DNA from 4 places in the Erwinia sp. HDF1-3R genome. Region 4 is predicted to be linked to each of the others. Evidence: predicted binding sites of a transcription regulator. Region 4 holds the regulator's gene; each other region holds the start of a gene.

Region 1 (3,213 bases), 390 kb from region 4:
CCGAGCCGCCGCTGGATATTCGTAATCTGGCAACGCTCAGGGATCTGGATGTGCTGATGGTGCCTCTGGTGGCGTTTGATGCCCAGGGACAGCGGCTGGGTATGGGTGGCGGTTTTTACGACCGGACGCTGCAGAACTGGCCGCAGCATGGGCTGTTACCGATAGGCCTGGCTCACGATTGTCAGCAGGTGGAGGCGCTACCTGGAGCAGACTGGGACGTGCCGCTACCGGTAATCATTACGCCCTCTAAGGTTTGGCAGTGGTAATGCGACGCTTTGAGTGCATCAGGTAAATACAGGAACCCGGGGTCAGCACATTTTAAGGCGAGTCGACATATTTAAATTCGATAATCATTTAAACTTCAAAAAATAAGAACTTCGTAAATACGAAAATGGTTTTACTTAAAGCAGCTGAGATAAGGATACTGCGCTCAGGGAGCGGCGGGCAAGGATGCCCGCCCGAAGACGGCATCCCGGCCTGGAAACTTGGTTAAATGCACCGCACTGCCGTATTAAGGCGGGCGAACAAGTCAATTATCAGTAAAGCAGACGGGCACGGATAGTGCCTGGAATCGCCTTCATTAGCTGAAGGGCAGTATTCGCAACGTCATGTGATGCGTCGATATCAATCACCACATAGCCCATCTGCGGTGTGGTTTGCAGATACTGTGCGGCAATGTTGATGCCCTGCCCGGCAAAAATGTTGTTAAGTGCCGTTAAGATACCCGGGCGATTCTCGTGAATATGCAGTAAACGACTCTGCTCACCGTGCATCGGCAGCGAGACTTCCGGGAAGTTAACCGCTGAGAGCGTTGAGCCGTTGTCAGAGTATTTCGCCAGCTTGCCCGCGACTTCGACGCCGATATTTTCCTGCGCTTCCTGCGTTGAACCACCAATATGCGGCGTCAGGATCACATTATCAAATTCGCAAAGCGGTGAATTGAATGGATCGCTGTTGGTCGCAGGTTCTTCCGGGAAAACGTCAATCGCCGCACCGGCCAGATGTTTGTCGGCCAGCACCTTACACAGCGCAGGAATATCTACCACCGTCCCGCGAGAGGCATTGATCAGCAGCGAGCCCGGCTTCATCATCGCCAGCTCCTCTGGCCCCATCATATTCTGCGTCGACGCCGTTTCCGGTACGTGCAGGCTGACCACGTCGCTCATATTCAGCAGCTCGGACAGGTAGCGCACCTGCGTGGCATTACCCAACGGCAGCTTGTTCTCAATGTCGTAGAAATAGACGTGCATCCCCAGGCTTTCCGCCAGCACACCCAGCTGCATGCCAATATGACCGTAGCCAATGATACCCAGCTTCTTGCCGCGCGCCTCATAGGACCCCGCCGCCAGCTTATTCCATACGCCCCGGTGGGCTTTGGCATTGGCCATCGGTACGCCACGAAGCATCAACAGCAGTTCACCGATTACCAGTTCAGCAACGGATCGGGTATTGGAGAAAGGCGCGTTAAAAACCGGGATCCCGCGCTTCGCGGCTGCATTAAGGTCAACCTGATTGGTTCCGATGCAGAAACAGCCCACCGCTACCAGCTTTTCAGCCGCTGCGAAGATCTCTTCGCTAAGATGCGTGCGTGAGCGGATACCGATAAAGTGCGCATCACGAACGGAGGCTTTCAGCGACTCACTGTCCAGCGCGCCTTTATGAAATTCGATGTTGGTATAGCCTGACGCGCGCAGATTATCGATCGCGCTCTGGTGTACGCCTTCCACCAGCAGGAACTTAATCTTATCTTTCTCCAGTGATACTTTTGACATTTCCCGACCCTATTTATCAGACTTCAGAAGGAGCTGACCTCGCAATATTTTTCAGATATAAGGCAGCCTTCTGTCAAAGTATCAAAATCTACGCCTGCGGCAATACAAACGATTGCCCGGCAGACAGCATGGCAGCGACGCATCAGGGGGCAAACTGGCAGATAATCACGGTGTAAATCCTCTCGCCAGTGCGATCGGCCGATCTGCGGGGTTTATGTGACATAAGTCACTATATTTTCAGGCCTGAAAGAAAAGATGTTTTTTAACTAAAATTATCCCGCGCCCTGAGGCGCAGGTCAGATCCTCACTGAAGGACTTTAACGCCCTCTGGCGTACCGATTAAGGCAATATCGGCACCGCGCGCCGCAAACAGCCCGACAGTGACCACGCCAGGCAGTGCATTTATCGCCTTTTCCAGCGCGACGGCATCCATAATCTGAAGATTATGCACGTCGAGAATATCGTTACCGTTATCAGTCAGGACATGCTGACGGTATTCCGGCAGCCCACCCAGCTTGACCAGTTCACGCGCCACATAGCTACGCGCCATCGGGATGACCTCAACCGGCAGTGGAAAATGACCCAATACGTCCACCTGTTTGGAACTGTCAGCGATGCAGATGAATTTTTCGGCCACGGCGGCAATAATTTTTTCACGCGTAAGCGCAGCACCGCCGCCTTTGATCATCTGAAGGGAGGCATTAATTTCATCAGCGCCGTCGACATAAACCGACAGGGAGTCAACCTCGTTCAGATCGAAAACCGGTATTCCCAGCGCCTTTAATAACGCGGTAGAGGCATCGGAGCTGGATACGGCTCCTTCAATCTGGTGCCTGACAGACCCCAGCGCATCGATAAAATGAGCGGCGGTAGACCCCGTACCTACGCCAACAATCGTTCCCGGCTGTACGTATTTCAGTGCGGCCCAGCCGACCGCCTTTTTCAGTTCATCCTGCGTCATAATATGTTTAGAATCCGTACTGATACTGTGTGCGCGTAGTATAAAACAACCCTTGCAGAAAACAGCGCATTTGTTGTCAGTCTGGAAGACAGCCCACAAACAAGCGGAGGGTTAAGCACGTTATTGCGCAGGGAAAGCGAGAAAAAATGTGGCATAGTGCTGATTCCTCACCTGAAAGAGATCAAACGAACAATGAAACGCCCGGATTATCGTACGCTTCAGGCGCTGGATGCAGTCATTCGCGAGCGCGGTTTTGAGCGTGCAGCACAGAAACTTTGTATTACCCAGTCCGCCGTTTCCCAGCGTATCAAGCAGCTGGAAAACATGTTTGGTCAGCCGCTGCTGGTACGTACCGTGCCGCCGCGACCCACAGAACAGGGACAGAAGCTGCTGGCGCTGCTTCATCAGGTTGAGCTGCTGGAAGAGGAGTGGCTGGGTGATGAAAACGGCGGTACCACCCCGCTTCTGCTGTCGCTGGCG
Region 2 (3,213 bases), 1.8 Mb from region 4:
TGCGGTAGATATAAAGCCCACTGATAACGGTGAAAACCAGGGTGAGGCCGGTCAGACCGAATACTTTAAAGTTAACCCAAAGTTCCTGCGGCAGCCAAAATGCGACGTAAATATTTGCCAGACCGCAGGCAAGGAAAAAGAGCGCCCAGGCAATATTTAGCCTGCGCCAGGCAGCGGCCGGCAGCGTCAGCTCTTTGCCGAGCATGCTCTGGATCAGGGGCTGTTTCATCCAGAACTGACTGAACACCAGCGCAACGGCAAACAGGGTGTAAATCACCGTCACTTTCCATTTGATGAACTCATCATTGTGAAAAACCAGCGTCAGGGTGCCAAAAACGGCGACCAGCACAAAGGTGATGATGGTCATTTTTTCAAGCTTGCGATAGAGCACCCAGCTGGCGACCAGCGCCAGCGCCGTTGCTGCAATCAGCGCACCTGAGGCGACGAAGATGTCATACAGCTTATAGAAAATGAAAAAGACAACGAGAGGGAGGAAATCAAGTAGCTGCTTCATAAGGGTTTCCGGATAACAGACTCAGGCGAACAATCATAATCTCGCGGGTGCCCTGTGGCAGAGCACCCGGTTATGACTAACGTAACAGCATATAGAGACGATAGAGATAGATAATCATTATCGCCGAAATCAGATTACTCAGGGCATTGAGCACGACCGAGGCGACGTTGGCGGGCAGAACGGTCAGCGAGGATGCCAGCAGCAGCACAACGATTTTGGCCAGCAGCCAGAGTGCCACCGCCGGTGCAACCAGCTTAAGATGTCCCCATACCAGGCGCACGCTGAGTCGCATCGAGGCAAAAATACCCACTTTCTCCGTGCTCAGTACGATGGGAGCCAGCGCAAGAACCACGGCCAGCAATACACCCGGCACGACCAGCACCATAAAGCCGAGCTGCACCACCAGGGTCATAATAAACACCAGCAGCAGCAGGCGCGGCAGCGAGGGTGCCGAGGTACCGATAGCACGTAGTGCGCTGACGCGCTGACCGGCTGACACCATCGGGATCAGGCTGAGCATGCCGCCGAGCAGCAGGGTATTTCCCACCAGCGAAGCAAAAGTACCGGCTGCTGAAGCGCGAAGCAGAATACGCTGCTGATCGGGCGACATATTCTGAACCATTTCCAGCAGGCTCATGCCCGAGCCACGGCTGCCGTCGGTCAGCATGGAGAGTTGGTCGGCCCCGGGCGTCAGCGCGTGGCCGATCAGAACGGTGATAAATGAGGTTAGCAGCGACATCAGCACGATGGTAACCAGCTGATGACGTAAAAAATTCCCCGTGTCACGGTATAACGAGCCAGCCGTGATTGACATGTACTCTCCTTTCAAGCCTGCATTAACGATCCGGGGATTGTACATGGTCTGGGGCGAACCTGGCACCCTGACTTACATAACTTTCATTTAAAGAAGGTGTTACCGGATAAAACAGCGGCGGCAATCCATAGCGTGCCCTTGCCCGGTCACAGGCCTCATTCGCCACGCCATCCTCGCCGGAACGGGCAAACTCGCGGCAGGGGGTGGGTCGCTGCTGATAAATTCCGCAGGAGACACAGCCGCCAGGTTCGCCCTCCAGCGCCACGCAGCGAGGGGTCGCCGCGTTGGTGCCGCGCATATTGCGCAGGAACAGATTCAACGGCTCGGTCAGGTCAGCAGGGACGGTGCCGCCGCCGTCGTCGGCTTCTGCCCAGTAAAAAGAGACGCGAAAATGGGCGCAGCAGGCGCCACAGTTAATGCAGGGGTTAATGTTATCGCTCATTCGATTACCCCGCCCTCAGGCGTCGAACCAAAATCACATGGAAGGAGATAAGCAACATAAGCCGCCGGATATGTTCCCGCAAGGGCTATTTATTGCACTTGTGAGGGGTGTAAATTGATCTAAATCAAATCGTTGTTTTTTAAGGAGTTTAAAAGAATTGATTAGGATGATCTTTCCCGTTAATCAATGTAAATATGTCGCCAATAAAAATGACGGCGTGTATTGCGCGCTTTTGAAATTGCAAAGGAGTGATGATGAAACTGAAAGCACTGGCCCTGGCTCTGGTAACGCTGCTGCCCGCGGTGGCGTCCGCACATCAGGCAGGCGATTTCTTTATACGGGCAGGCTCTGCGACCGTGCGCCCCACGGGCGGATCGGACAACGTGCTGGGGTTGGGCGAGTTTGACGTCAGCAACAACACCCAGCTTGGCCTGACGTTTACCTATATGGCCACCGACAATATCGGTATCGAGCTGCTGGGGGCCACGCCATTCCGCCACAAGGTGGGTCTGGCAGCCACCGGCACGCTGGCTACCGTACACCAGCTGCCGCCAACCCTGATGGCGCAGTGGTATTTTATGGGTAATACCAGCAAATGGCAGCCTTACGCCGGCATCGGTATTAACTACACCATGTTCTACGACACTGATTTCAACCAGACCGGTCGCGATGCAGGACTGAGTAATCTGAGCGTGAAAAACACCTGGGGCATCGCCGGACAGGTGGGGCTGGATTACCAGCTGACGCCGAACTGGATGCTGAACGCCTCGCTCTGGTATATGGATATTGATACCAAAGTCCGGTTTGATGCGGGCAGCGACCGTCAGAGCATTGACACCCATATCAATCCATTCGTCTTCTTCTTCGGCGCAGGTTATCGCTTCTGATTTCAGGCGAAAAAAAAGGCGCACTCAGTGCGCCTCTGTAATCGTGCAAAGCCGATTTATTTAATCTGCATATTGTTGGTTACCGCAGTTACGCCTTTCACGGTACGGGTGATTTGCACCGCACGGTTAGCCATCTGCGGGGTGGAGACAAAGCCGCTCAGCTGAACGCGACCTTTAAAGGTTTCAACGTTAATTTCCGTAGACTTCAGTGAGTCATCCTTCAGCAGTTCGGTTTTAACTTTGGTCGTTACTACCGTGTCATCAAGATAACCACCGGTGCCTTCTTTAGTCGGGGTTGGCGCGCATGCGCTGACTGTAATAGCCACTACTGCTGCAACAACCATACCCGTCAGCATTTTAAACAACTTCATTATCGATCTCCCTGTCATCTTTGATTGGCATAAGCCGTATTTACAGAAACGCTCTGTAGCCTATCTAGTGTTAGCCACGAAATGGAAATTATCAAATATGGGCGCTTAAAATAGTGTTGAAATAACGCCTTACCGGGTCAGGCAGGGCGTTAATCGCAATATTAGCGCGTTGCGGCTTTCAGGCT
Region 3 (3,213 bases), 980 kb from region 4:
CAGAACCATTGCGGCACCCAGGCCCCCGGCCGCACAGGCGGTGACCAGGCCCAGGCCGCCTCCGCGTCTGCGCAGCTCATTAAGCGTCTGGGTGATCATCCGCGCACCGGTCGCCGCAAAAGGGTGACCATAGGCAATCGATCCGCCCAGCACGTTGAATTTTTCGTCATCCACTTCCCCCAGCGCCTGGGGTCTGTTCAGAATATCGCGGGCAAAATGCGGATCCGCAAACATTTTTAAATTGGCCAGCGTCTGTGCGGCAAAGGCTTCGTGCATATCAATCAGCGTCAGATCGCCGAGGGTAACGCCTGCGCGATCCAGCGCCAGCGGTGAGGCCCAGGCCGGTCCCAGTAGCATGTCGTGGCGCACATCAATAGCGGTAAAGGCATAGCTGCGCAGGTAGCCAAGCGGTGTAATGCCCAGCGATTTTGCCCGCGATTCGCTCATCAGTACCACCGCGGCGGCACCGTCGGTGAGCGGCGTGCTGTTAGCGGCGGTCACCGTGCCGTGGCGGCGATCGAAAGCAGGCCGCAGCTTTGCATAATCTGCAAGGCTTGAATTCAACCGCACATTATTGTCCTGCGCAAACGGAGCGTGCCAGGGCGGTACACAGGCGGTCATCACCTCATCGCTCAGCCTGCCCTCCTGCCATGCCTGCGCCGCTCGCTGATGTGAGCGATGCGCCAGCGCATCCTGCTGCTCGCGGGTAATCGCATGGCTTTTTGCCATCTGTTCGGCGGTATCGCCCATCCGCAGTCCGGTAGAGTATTCCGCTACGGCGGGTGGAACGGGCAGCAAATCGCGCGGCCGGAGCTGGCTGATTAGCTTCATTTTTTGCGAAAAGTGCCTGGCCTTGCTGAGGTCTACCAGCACCCTGCCCAGCTTTTTGCTCACGCCGATGGGCAGGACCGAAGAGGAATCGGCTCCGCCCGCAATACCCGCCTGAATATGCCCAACCATCAGGCTTTCCGCGACGCTGGCTACCGCCTGAAAGCTGGTCGCACAGGCGCGGCTGACGCTCCAGGCGTCGGTATGGACGCTCATCCCGGTGCCGAGGACGATTTCCCGCGCAATGTTGGGTGCCTCCGGCATCTGCACCACCTGACCAAAAACCAGCAGCTCAATTACCTCGGGAGGAAAGTCGCTGCGAGCGAGCAGTTCGCTAATCAGCATCTGGCCCAGCGCCACGGCGGGAATGCCGTGAAGCGCGGTGGCCTGCCGGGCAAAGGGAGTGCGTAATCCGTGAGTAATGGCGATGCGATCGCCGCTGCGCGTTAGCAAAGGTAGCGCTTTGCTCATTCTTATCACCTGTTAAAGGGTCGCGGGCATCATTGCCAAAGAGGTCAGACCTCTAATGTTAACAAGGATTTTACAAGGTGCACGGAGGGAGGGATAAAAATGAGAGGAAACACACGCTTTGTGCCCCGGTGAGCAGGCGACAGCCGCTCACCGGCACGAAGAACTTAACGCAGGCCGAGCTGGAAGATCATGGTTTCAGCCTGGCAGCTAAAGGTAAAGTCTGCGTCCAGGCGCACGCCCTCTGGCGCTTCGCTATAGCGGCTGGTGATAACACAGGGTTCGGATTCAATGCTGCGGGCTTTTTCCGTCAGCTGGGCCAGCATAGCAGCGGCCTGCTGTTGATCGTTATACAGCTGACTCCAGCTTGCCGTGCAGTCGGTGTTATCCATGATAGTGCCAACGTCAACACAACAGCAGGCCGCGGTTTCATTGGCGCTGCATTTATTAATGGAATGCGTCATAGGATCTCCAGTTATCTGCCTCAGGGCAGCGCGTTATTAATTGTCTGCGCCGAGTTTACGCCTCTCTTTCAGGCTTGTCTGACGCCAGCCTGAATTAACGGCGTTTAGTGATGAAAATCACAGTTAAATTTGATCTACCGCAAACTGACGCGGCCTGAAACGTTATCCGGCGGTATTTGTAATAGAGATCTCTTTTTTATGATCATTTCTGCAATATTTATAAAACAATATTGCTACTTAGACACAGGTCGGACCTATACTGTGGAACTGGTCTGATTTGTGAGCCGTATATCAGCCCCTACAATTCGCGATCCCCTGTTACGTTATGTAACAGAGCTTAATAAAAAATCCCGATAATGAGGTTGTGGTCATGAACCATAAATCCCTGTTTAATAAGTCTTCTCTTGCGGTGGCAGTCGCAATTATCTCGTCAAATGTTTCAGCAGCCGGCTTTCAGCTTAACGAGTTTTCCGCTATTGGTCTGGGACGCGCCTATTCTGGTGAAGGCGCAATGGGGGATACCGCCGCCTCTGCCAGCCGTAACCCCGCCACAATGGCGCTGATGGATCGGCCCATGTTTTCCGTCGGTGCGGTATTTATTGACCCTGATGTCTCGGTTGACGGTAATAGCCCCACGGGCCGCAGCCTGAATGCCAATAATATTGCCCCCACCCAGTGGGTGCCGAATATTCATTATGTTCAGCCGCTCAACGATAGCTGGTGGCTCGGCGCCTCCGCCACCTCCAATTATGGTCTGGCAACGGAATATAATAGCGATTACACGGCAGGCCCTTACGCCGGTAAAACCGATTTACAGACCGTTAATCTTAATTTAAGCACGGCTTATCGTCTGAATGAACATTTCAGCTTCGGCGTGGGCTTCGATGCCGTTTATGCCCGTGCCAAAATTGAGCGCTATGCGGGTGAAACCGGTTCAGCGCTTGGACTCCCTGCGGATACGCAGATCGCCCGCTTAAAAGGGGATGAGTGGGGCTATGGCTGGAACGCAGGCATTCTTTATGAAGTGGATAAGGATAACCGCTTTGGCTTTACCTATCGTTCTGAAGTGAAAGTCGATTTTGATGGCGACTACAAGAGCAGCGTGCCGGGCTATCTCAATCCCATTAACCAGGCGCTGAATCTCGGCCTGCCTTACGGCACCAACGGCAATACCATTCCCGGCTCGCTGAGCCTGGATTTGCCGGAAATGTGGGAAGTCTCCGGCTATCATAAAGTCGCCCCACAATGGGCCGTCCACTACAGTCTGGCTTATACCAGCTGGAGCCAGTTCCAGCAGTTGAAAGCGACCGGCAACGGCGGCCAAACGCTGTTCTATAAAGATGAAGGTTTCAAAGATGCTTACCGTATCGCGCTGGGCACCTCCTACTTCTACGACGAGAACTGGACGTTCCGCACCGGTATTGCCTTTGATGACAGCCCGGTTCCTGCCGAT
Region 4 (3,213 bases):
GCAGATGCCGATCAGATCGACGGCTTTTTGCTGGCGGGCCAGCAGCGGCGGCAGGGCTTTTTCAGGATCGGTCAGACGGGTGAGCAGGGTATATTTGGCTTCACAATAGTCGGCCAGCTCGCGGTATAGCAGGCTGAGGGTTTCGCGCATCGGCTGCTCTTTCCACAGCCAGAACCAGAACCAGTTGAACACCCCGTACCAGATCGTCCCCAGCACGTAGAGCAGGGGCGGCTCCCATATCGGCATGCGACCGGCCAGACTCAGGGTGAAGATGGCGGCGATAAGCGATCCGGGCAGCAGCCTGGCATGCAGTGGGCTGATTTCACCCGTGACGCCCAGCAGCATTGCCATAGCAAACAGAATCGCAGGCAGGGGAACGCTGTGCTCACCCAGGTACTGGATCAGAAAGCTACTAAAGGCAAACAGGCTTCCGCCCACGATAAGGCGTTTGAAAAAGCGCTTATGCGGCGTATCCAGACCGGCGTTATTGCAGCATGCGGGTACCAGGGAGAACAGCAGTCCCTTTTGCAGATCGCCCAACAGCCATCCAATCGCTACTGGTAAACAGAGCACCAGCGTCTGACGCAGGGCATAGTTAACCTCAGGATGATAAATCAGTCTGCGCCACATCGCTCCATACCAATAAAAAAGGCGCAACGGGAGGTTGCGCCGGGGGGATCAGAGCCGGTTAGCGCGTGCCATAAACTACGATAGTTTTACCGTGTGCGGAGATCAGATTCTGATCTTCCAGCATTTTGAGTATGCGGCCCACGGTTTCGCGCGAGCAGCCCACAATCTGACCAATTTCCTGGCGGGTGATTTTGATCTGCATCCCATCCGGGTGAGTCATTGCATCCGGCTGCTTAGCCAGATTCAGTAGCGTCTGCGCGATGCGACCCGTCACATCGAGGAAAGCTAAATTCCCCACTTTCTCAGACGTCACCTGCAGGCGACGAGCCATCTGCGAAGAGAGTCGCATCAGAATATCAGGGTTAACCTGAATAAGCTGACGGAATTTCTTATAGGATATTTCAGCCACTTCACAGGCGGTTTTCGCCCTGACCCATGCGCTACGCTCCTGACCCTCTTCAAACAGGCCAAGTTCACCGATAAAGTCGCCCTGGTTGAGGTAAGAGAGGATCATCTCTTTGCCTTCCTCATCCTTAATGAGCACCGCTACTGAACCTTTCACGATGTAGTAAAGCGTTTCCGCTTTCTCACCCTGGTGAATTAGCGTGCTTTTGGATGGATACTTATGAATATGGCAATGTGACAGGAACCATTCAAGAGTCGGGTCTGTTTGCGGTTTGCCGAGAACCATTCGCGATTATCCTCTGTTGTCATCATGCCTAAACACAGGGGCAGAGTTCCCTGTCAGGCGTTGAAATAGTGACGCGTTTCCCCTCAGGGAAATTATCCCGAACCCTGTCGCAGGCCTGGGTCGTTATGTTGTGCCGTTTCGTCATGCTTGTAGAGTACGAACGAAATTATTACAGCTTTGTTTGTAGCACAGCTTGGAACGAGTGTCTTGTGTTGTCTCGCTTCAGCATAGTGTGAAAATTGTCGCATTGCCGTTTTTGTTGCCGAAGCGTAATCTGGCGTTAACTGAATGACTTAGAGGGATTTGTTATGCAAGCACGTGTTAAATGGGTAGAAGGGCTCACCTTTTTGGGAGAATCCTCATCTGGACACCAGATTTTAATGGACGGCAATGCGGGCGATAAGGCACCCAGCCCAATGGAAATGGTGCTGATGGCGGCCGGCGGGTGTAGCGCCATCGACGTGGTGTCAATCCTGCAAAAGGGGCGCCATGACGTGGCTGACTGCGAGGTCAAACTGACTTCCGAACGCCGGGAAGAAGCACCCCGTCTGTTCACCCATATCAACCTGCACTTTATTGTCAGCGGTAAGGGCCTGGAGGAGAAAGCCGTTTCCCGCGCCGTCGACCTGTCGGCAGAAAAGTATTGCTCCGTTGCCCTGATGCTGGGCAAAGGCGTTGAAATCACCCACAGCTTTGAAGCGATCGAAATTTAACATTCCATTAGCCCCAGCCTGTGGGGCTAATGCGCAGTGGCCCAGACTGTTTTTTTCTCTGTGCTTAACGCACGGTGTCTCAGACTATCTTTTTCCCCTCAATCAGACGCCTGACCAGCGGCCCCATTATCAGCTCCATCGCCAGCCCCATTTTGCCGCCCGGCACCACCAGCGTATTGATCTGAGAGATAAACGCGCCCTGCAGCATCGACAGGAGATAGGGGAAATCAATATCCTCCAGCGCCTGGAAGTGGATAACCACAAAGCTTTCATCAAGCGATGGGATACCGCGTGCCGCAAACGGATTGGAGGTATCCACCGTAGGTACGCGCTGAAAGTTGATGTGGGTGCGCGAAAACTGCGGGGTAATATAGTTGATGTAGTCCTCCATCGAGCGTACCACGGAGTCCATCACCGCCTCGCGGGAGTGCCCCCGCTCGCTGGTGTCGCGGACCAGCTTTTGGATCCACTCAAGGTTGACGATCGGTACCACGCCGACCAGCAGATCGACATTCTCCGCAACGTTATGCTGCGGCGTCATTACGCCACCGTGTAAACCTTCATAGAACAGCACGTCAGTCGGCTCGGGCAGCGGCTGCCAGGGCGTAAAGGTGCCCGGCACCTGGTTCCAGGGTACCGCTTCATCGTAGGTGTGCAGGTATTTACGCGACTGGCCGCTGCCGCTGCGGCCATATTCGGCAAACGTGTGCTCCAGCAGGGCAAAATCGTTAGCCTCGGGGCCGAAATAGCTGATATGGCGGCCCATATCACGCGCTTTACGAATAGCCATATCCATTTCAGGACGCGTAAAGCGGTGGAAGCTGTCACCTTCAACTTCAGCGGCATGGAGGTTTAGCTGCTGAAAAATTTTGCGGAAGGCCAGGCTGGTAGTCGTGGTTCCCGCACCGCTGGAACCCGTTACGGCAATCACAGGATGTTTGGCTGACATGGCTAACGACTCTCTGAGAAAAACGCATCAAGGCGGCATTGGTAACACGATTTGCGTCCGGGTGTCACGCCCGGTCACGATCGCTAACCGGTAATCCTGCCGCGCGGCATAATATTCACCGTCTCGTGGAGTTCGGACCAGACCAGTACGGCTTCACCACTGATAAGCTGACGGCGTACGTCCTCCACTTTCTGCGTCAGCGAGCGCTCCTGCTCGCCGTAGTCGGTGCC

Evidence for each region. Region 4 encodes CRP, which controls carbon source genes, mostly activating them, when cyclic AMP is high. Its sites were predicted from a motif close to ATGTGANNNNNNTCACAT; they were not measured.
Region 1: serA (phosphoglycerate dehydrogenase) is a predicted target of CRP. The motif match lies at 1,987-2,004, and genes of this name have one in related genera.
Region 2: ompW (outer membrane protein OmpW) is a predicted target of CRP. The motif match lies at 1,883-1,900, and genes of this name have one in related genera.
Region 3: AAGR22_RS15600 (YfcZ/YiiS family protein) is a predicted target of CRP. The motif match lies at 1,888-1,905, and genes of this name have one in related genera.

Annotation. Positions count from the first base shown of each region.
Region 1 is NZ_CP155071.1:4,029,087-4,032,299, forward strand. Features, by position in the region: gene AAGR22_RS18235 (5-formyltetrahydrofolate cyclo-ligase) at 1-266, shown strand, start outside; gene serA (phosphoglycerate dehydrogenase) at 537-1,772, opposite strand; gene rpiA (ribose-5-phosphate isomerase RpiA) at 2,077-2,733, opposite strand; gene AAGR22_RS18250 (LysR family transcriptional regulator ArgP) at 2,926-3,213, shown strand, end outside.
Region 2 is NZ_CP155071.1:2,603,806-2,607,018, reverse strand. Features, by position in the region: gene AAGR22_RS11880 (septation protein A) at 1-514, opposite strand, end outside; gene AAGR22_RS11875 (YciC family protein) at 591-1,328, opposite strand; gene AAGR22_RS11870 (YkgJ family cysteine cluster protein) at 1,351-1,770, opposite strand; gene ompW (outer membrane protein OmpW) at 2,025-2,657, shown strand; gene AAGR22_RS11860 (BON domain-containing protein) at 2,714-3,028, opposite strand; gene trpA (tryptophan synthase subunit alpha) at 3,190-3,213, opposite strand, start outside.
Region 3 is NZ_CP155071.1:3,439,550-3,442,762, forward strand. Features, by position in the region: gene fadI (acetyl-CoA C-acyltransferase FadI) at 1-1,299, opposite strand, end outside; gene AAGR22_RS15600 (YfcZ/YiiS family protein) at 1,464-1,760, opposite strand; gene fadL (long-chain fatty acid transporter FadL) at 2,131-3,213, shown strand, end outside.
Region 4 is NZ_CP155071.1:4,416,410-4,419,622, reverse strand. Features, by position in the region: gene AAGR22_RS20160 (YccS/YhfK family putative transporter) at 1-630, opposite strand, end outside; gene crp (cAMP-activated global transcriptional regulator CRP) at 689-1,321, opposite strand; gene AAGR22_RS20150 (OsmC family protein) at 1,630-2,034, shown strand; gene AAGR22_RS20145 (phosphoribulokinase) at 2,114-2,983, opposite strand; gene AAGR22_RS20140 (YheU family protein) at 3,067-3,213, opposite strand, start outside.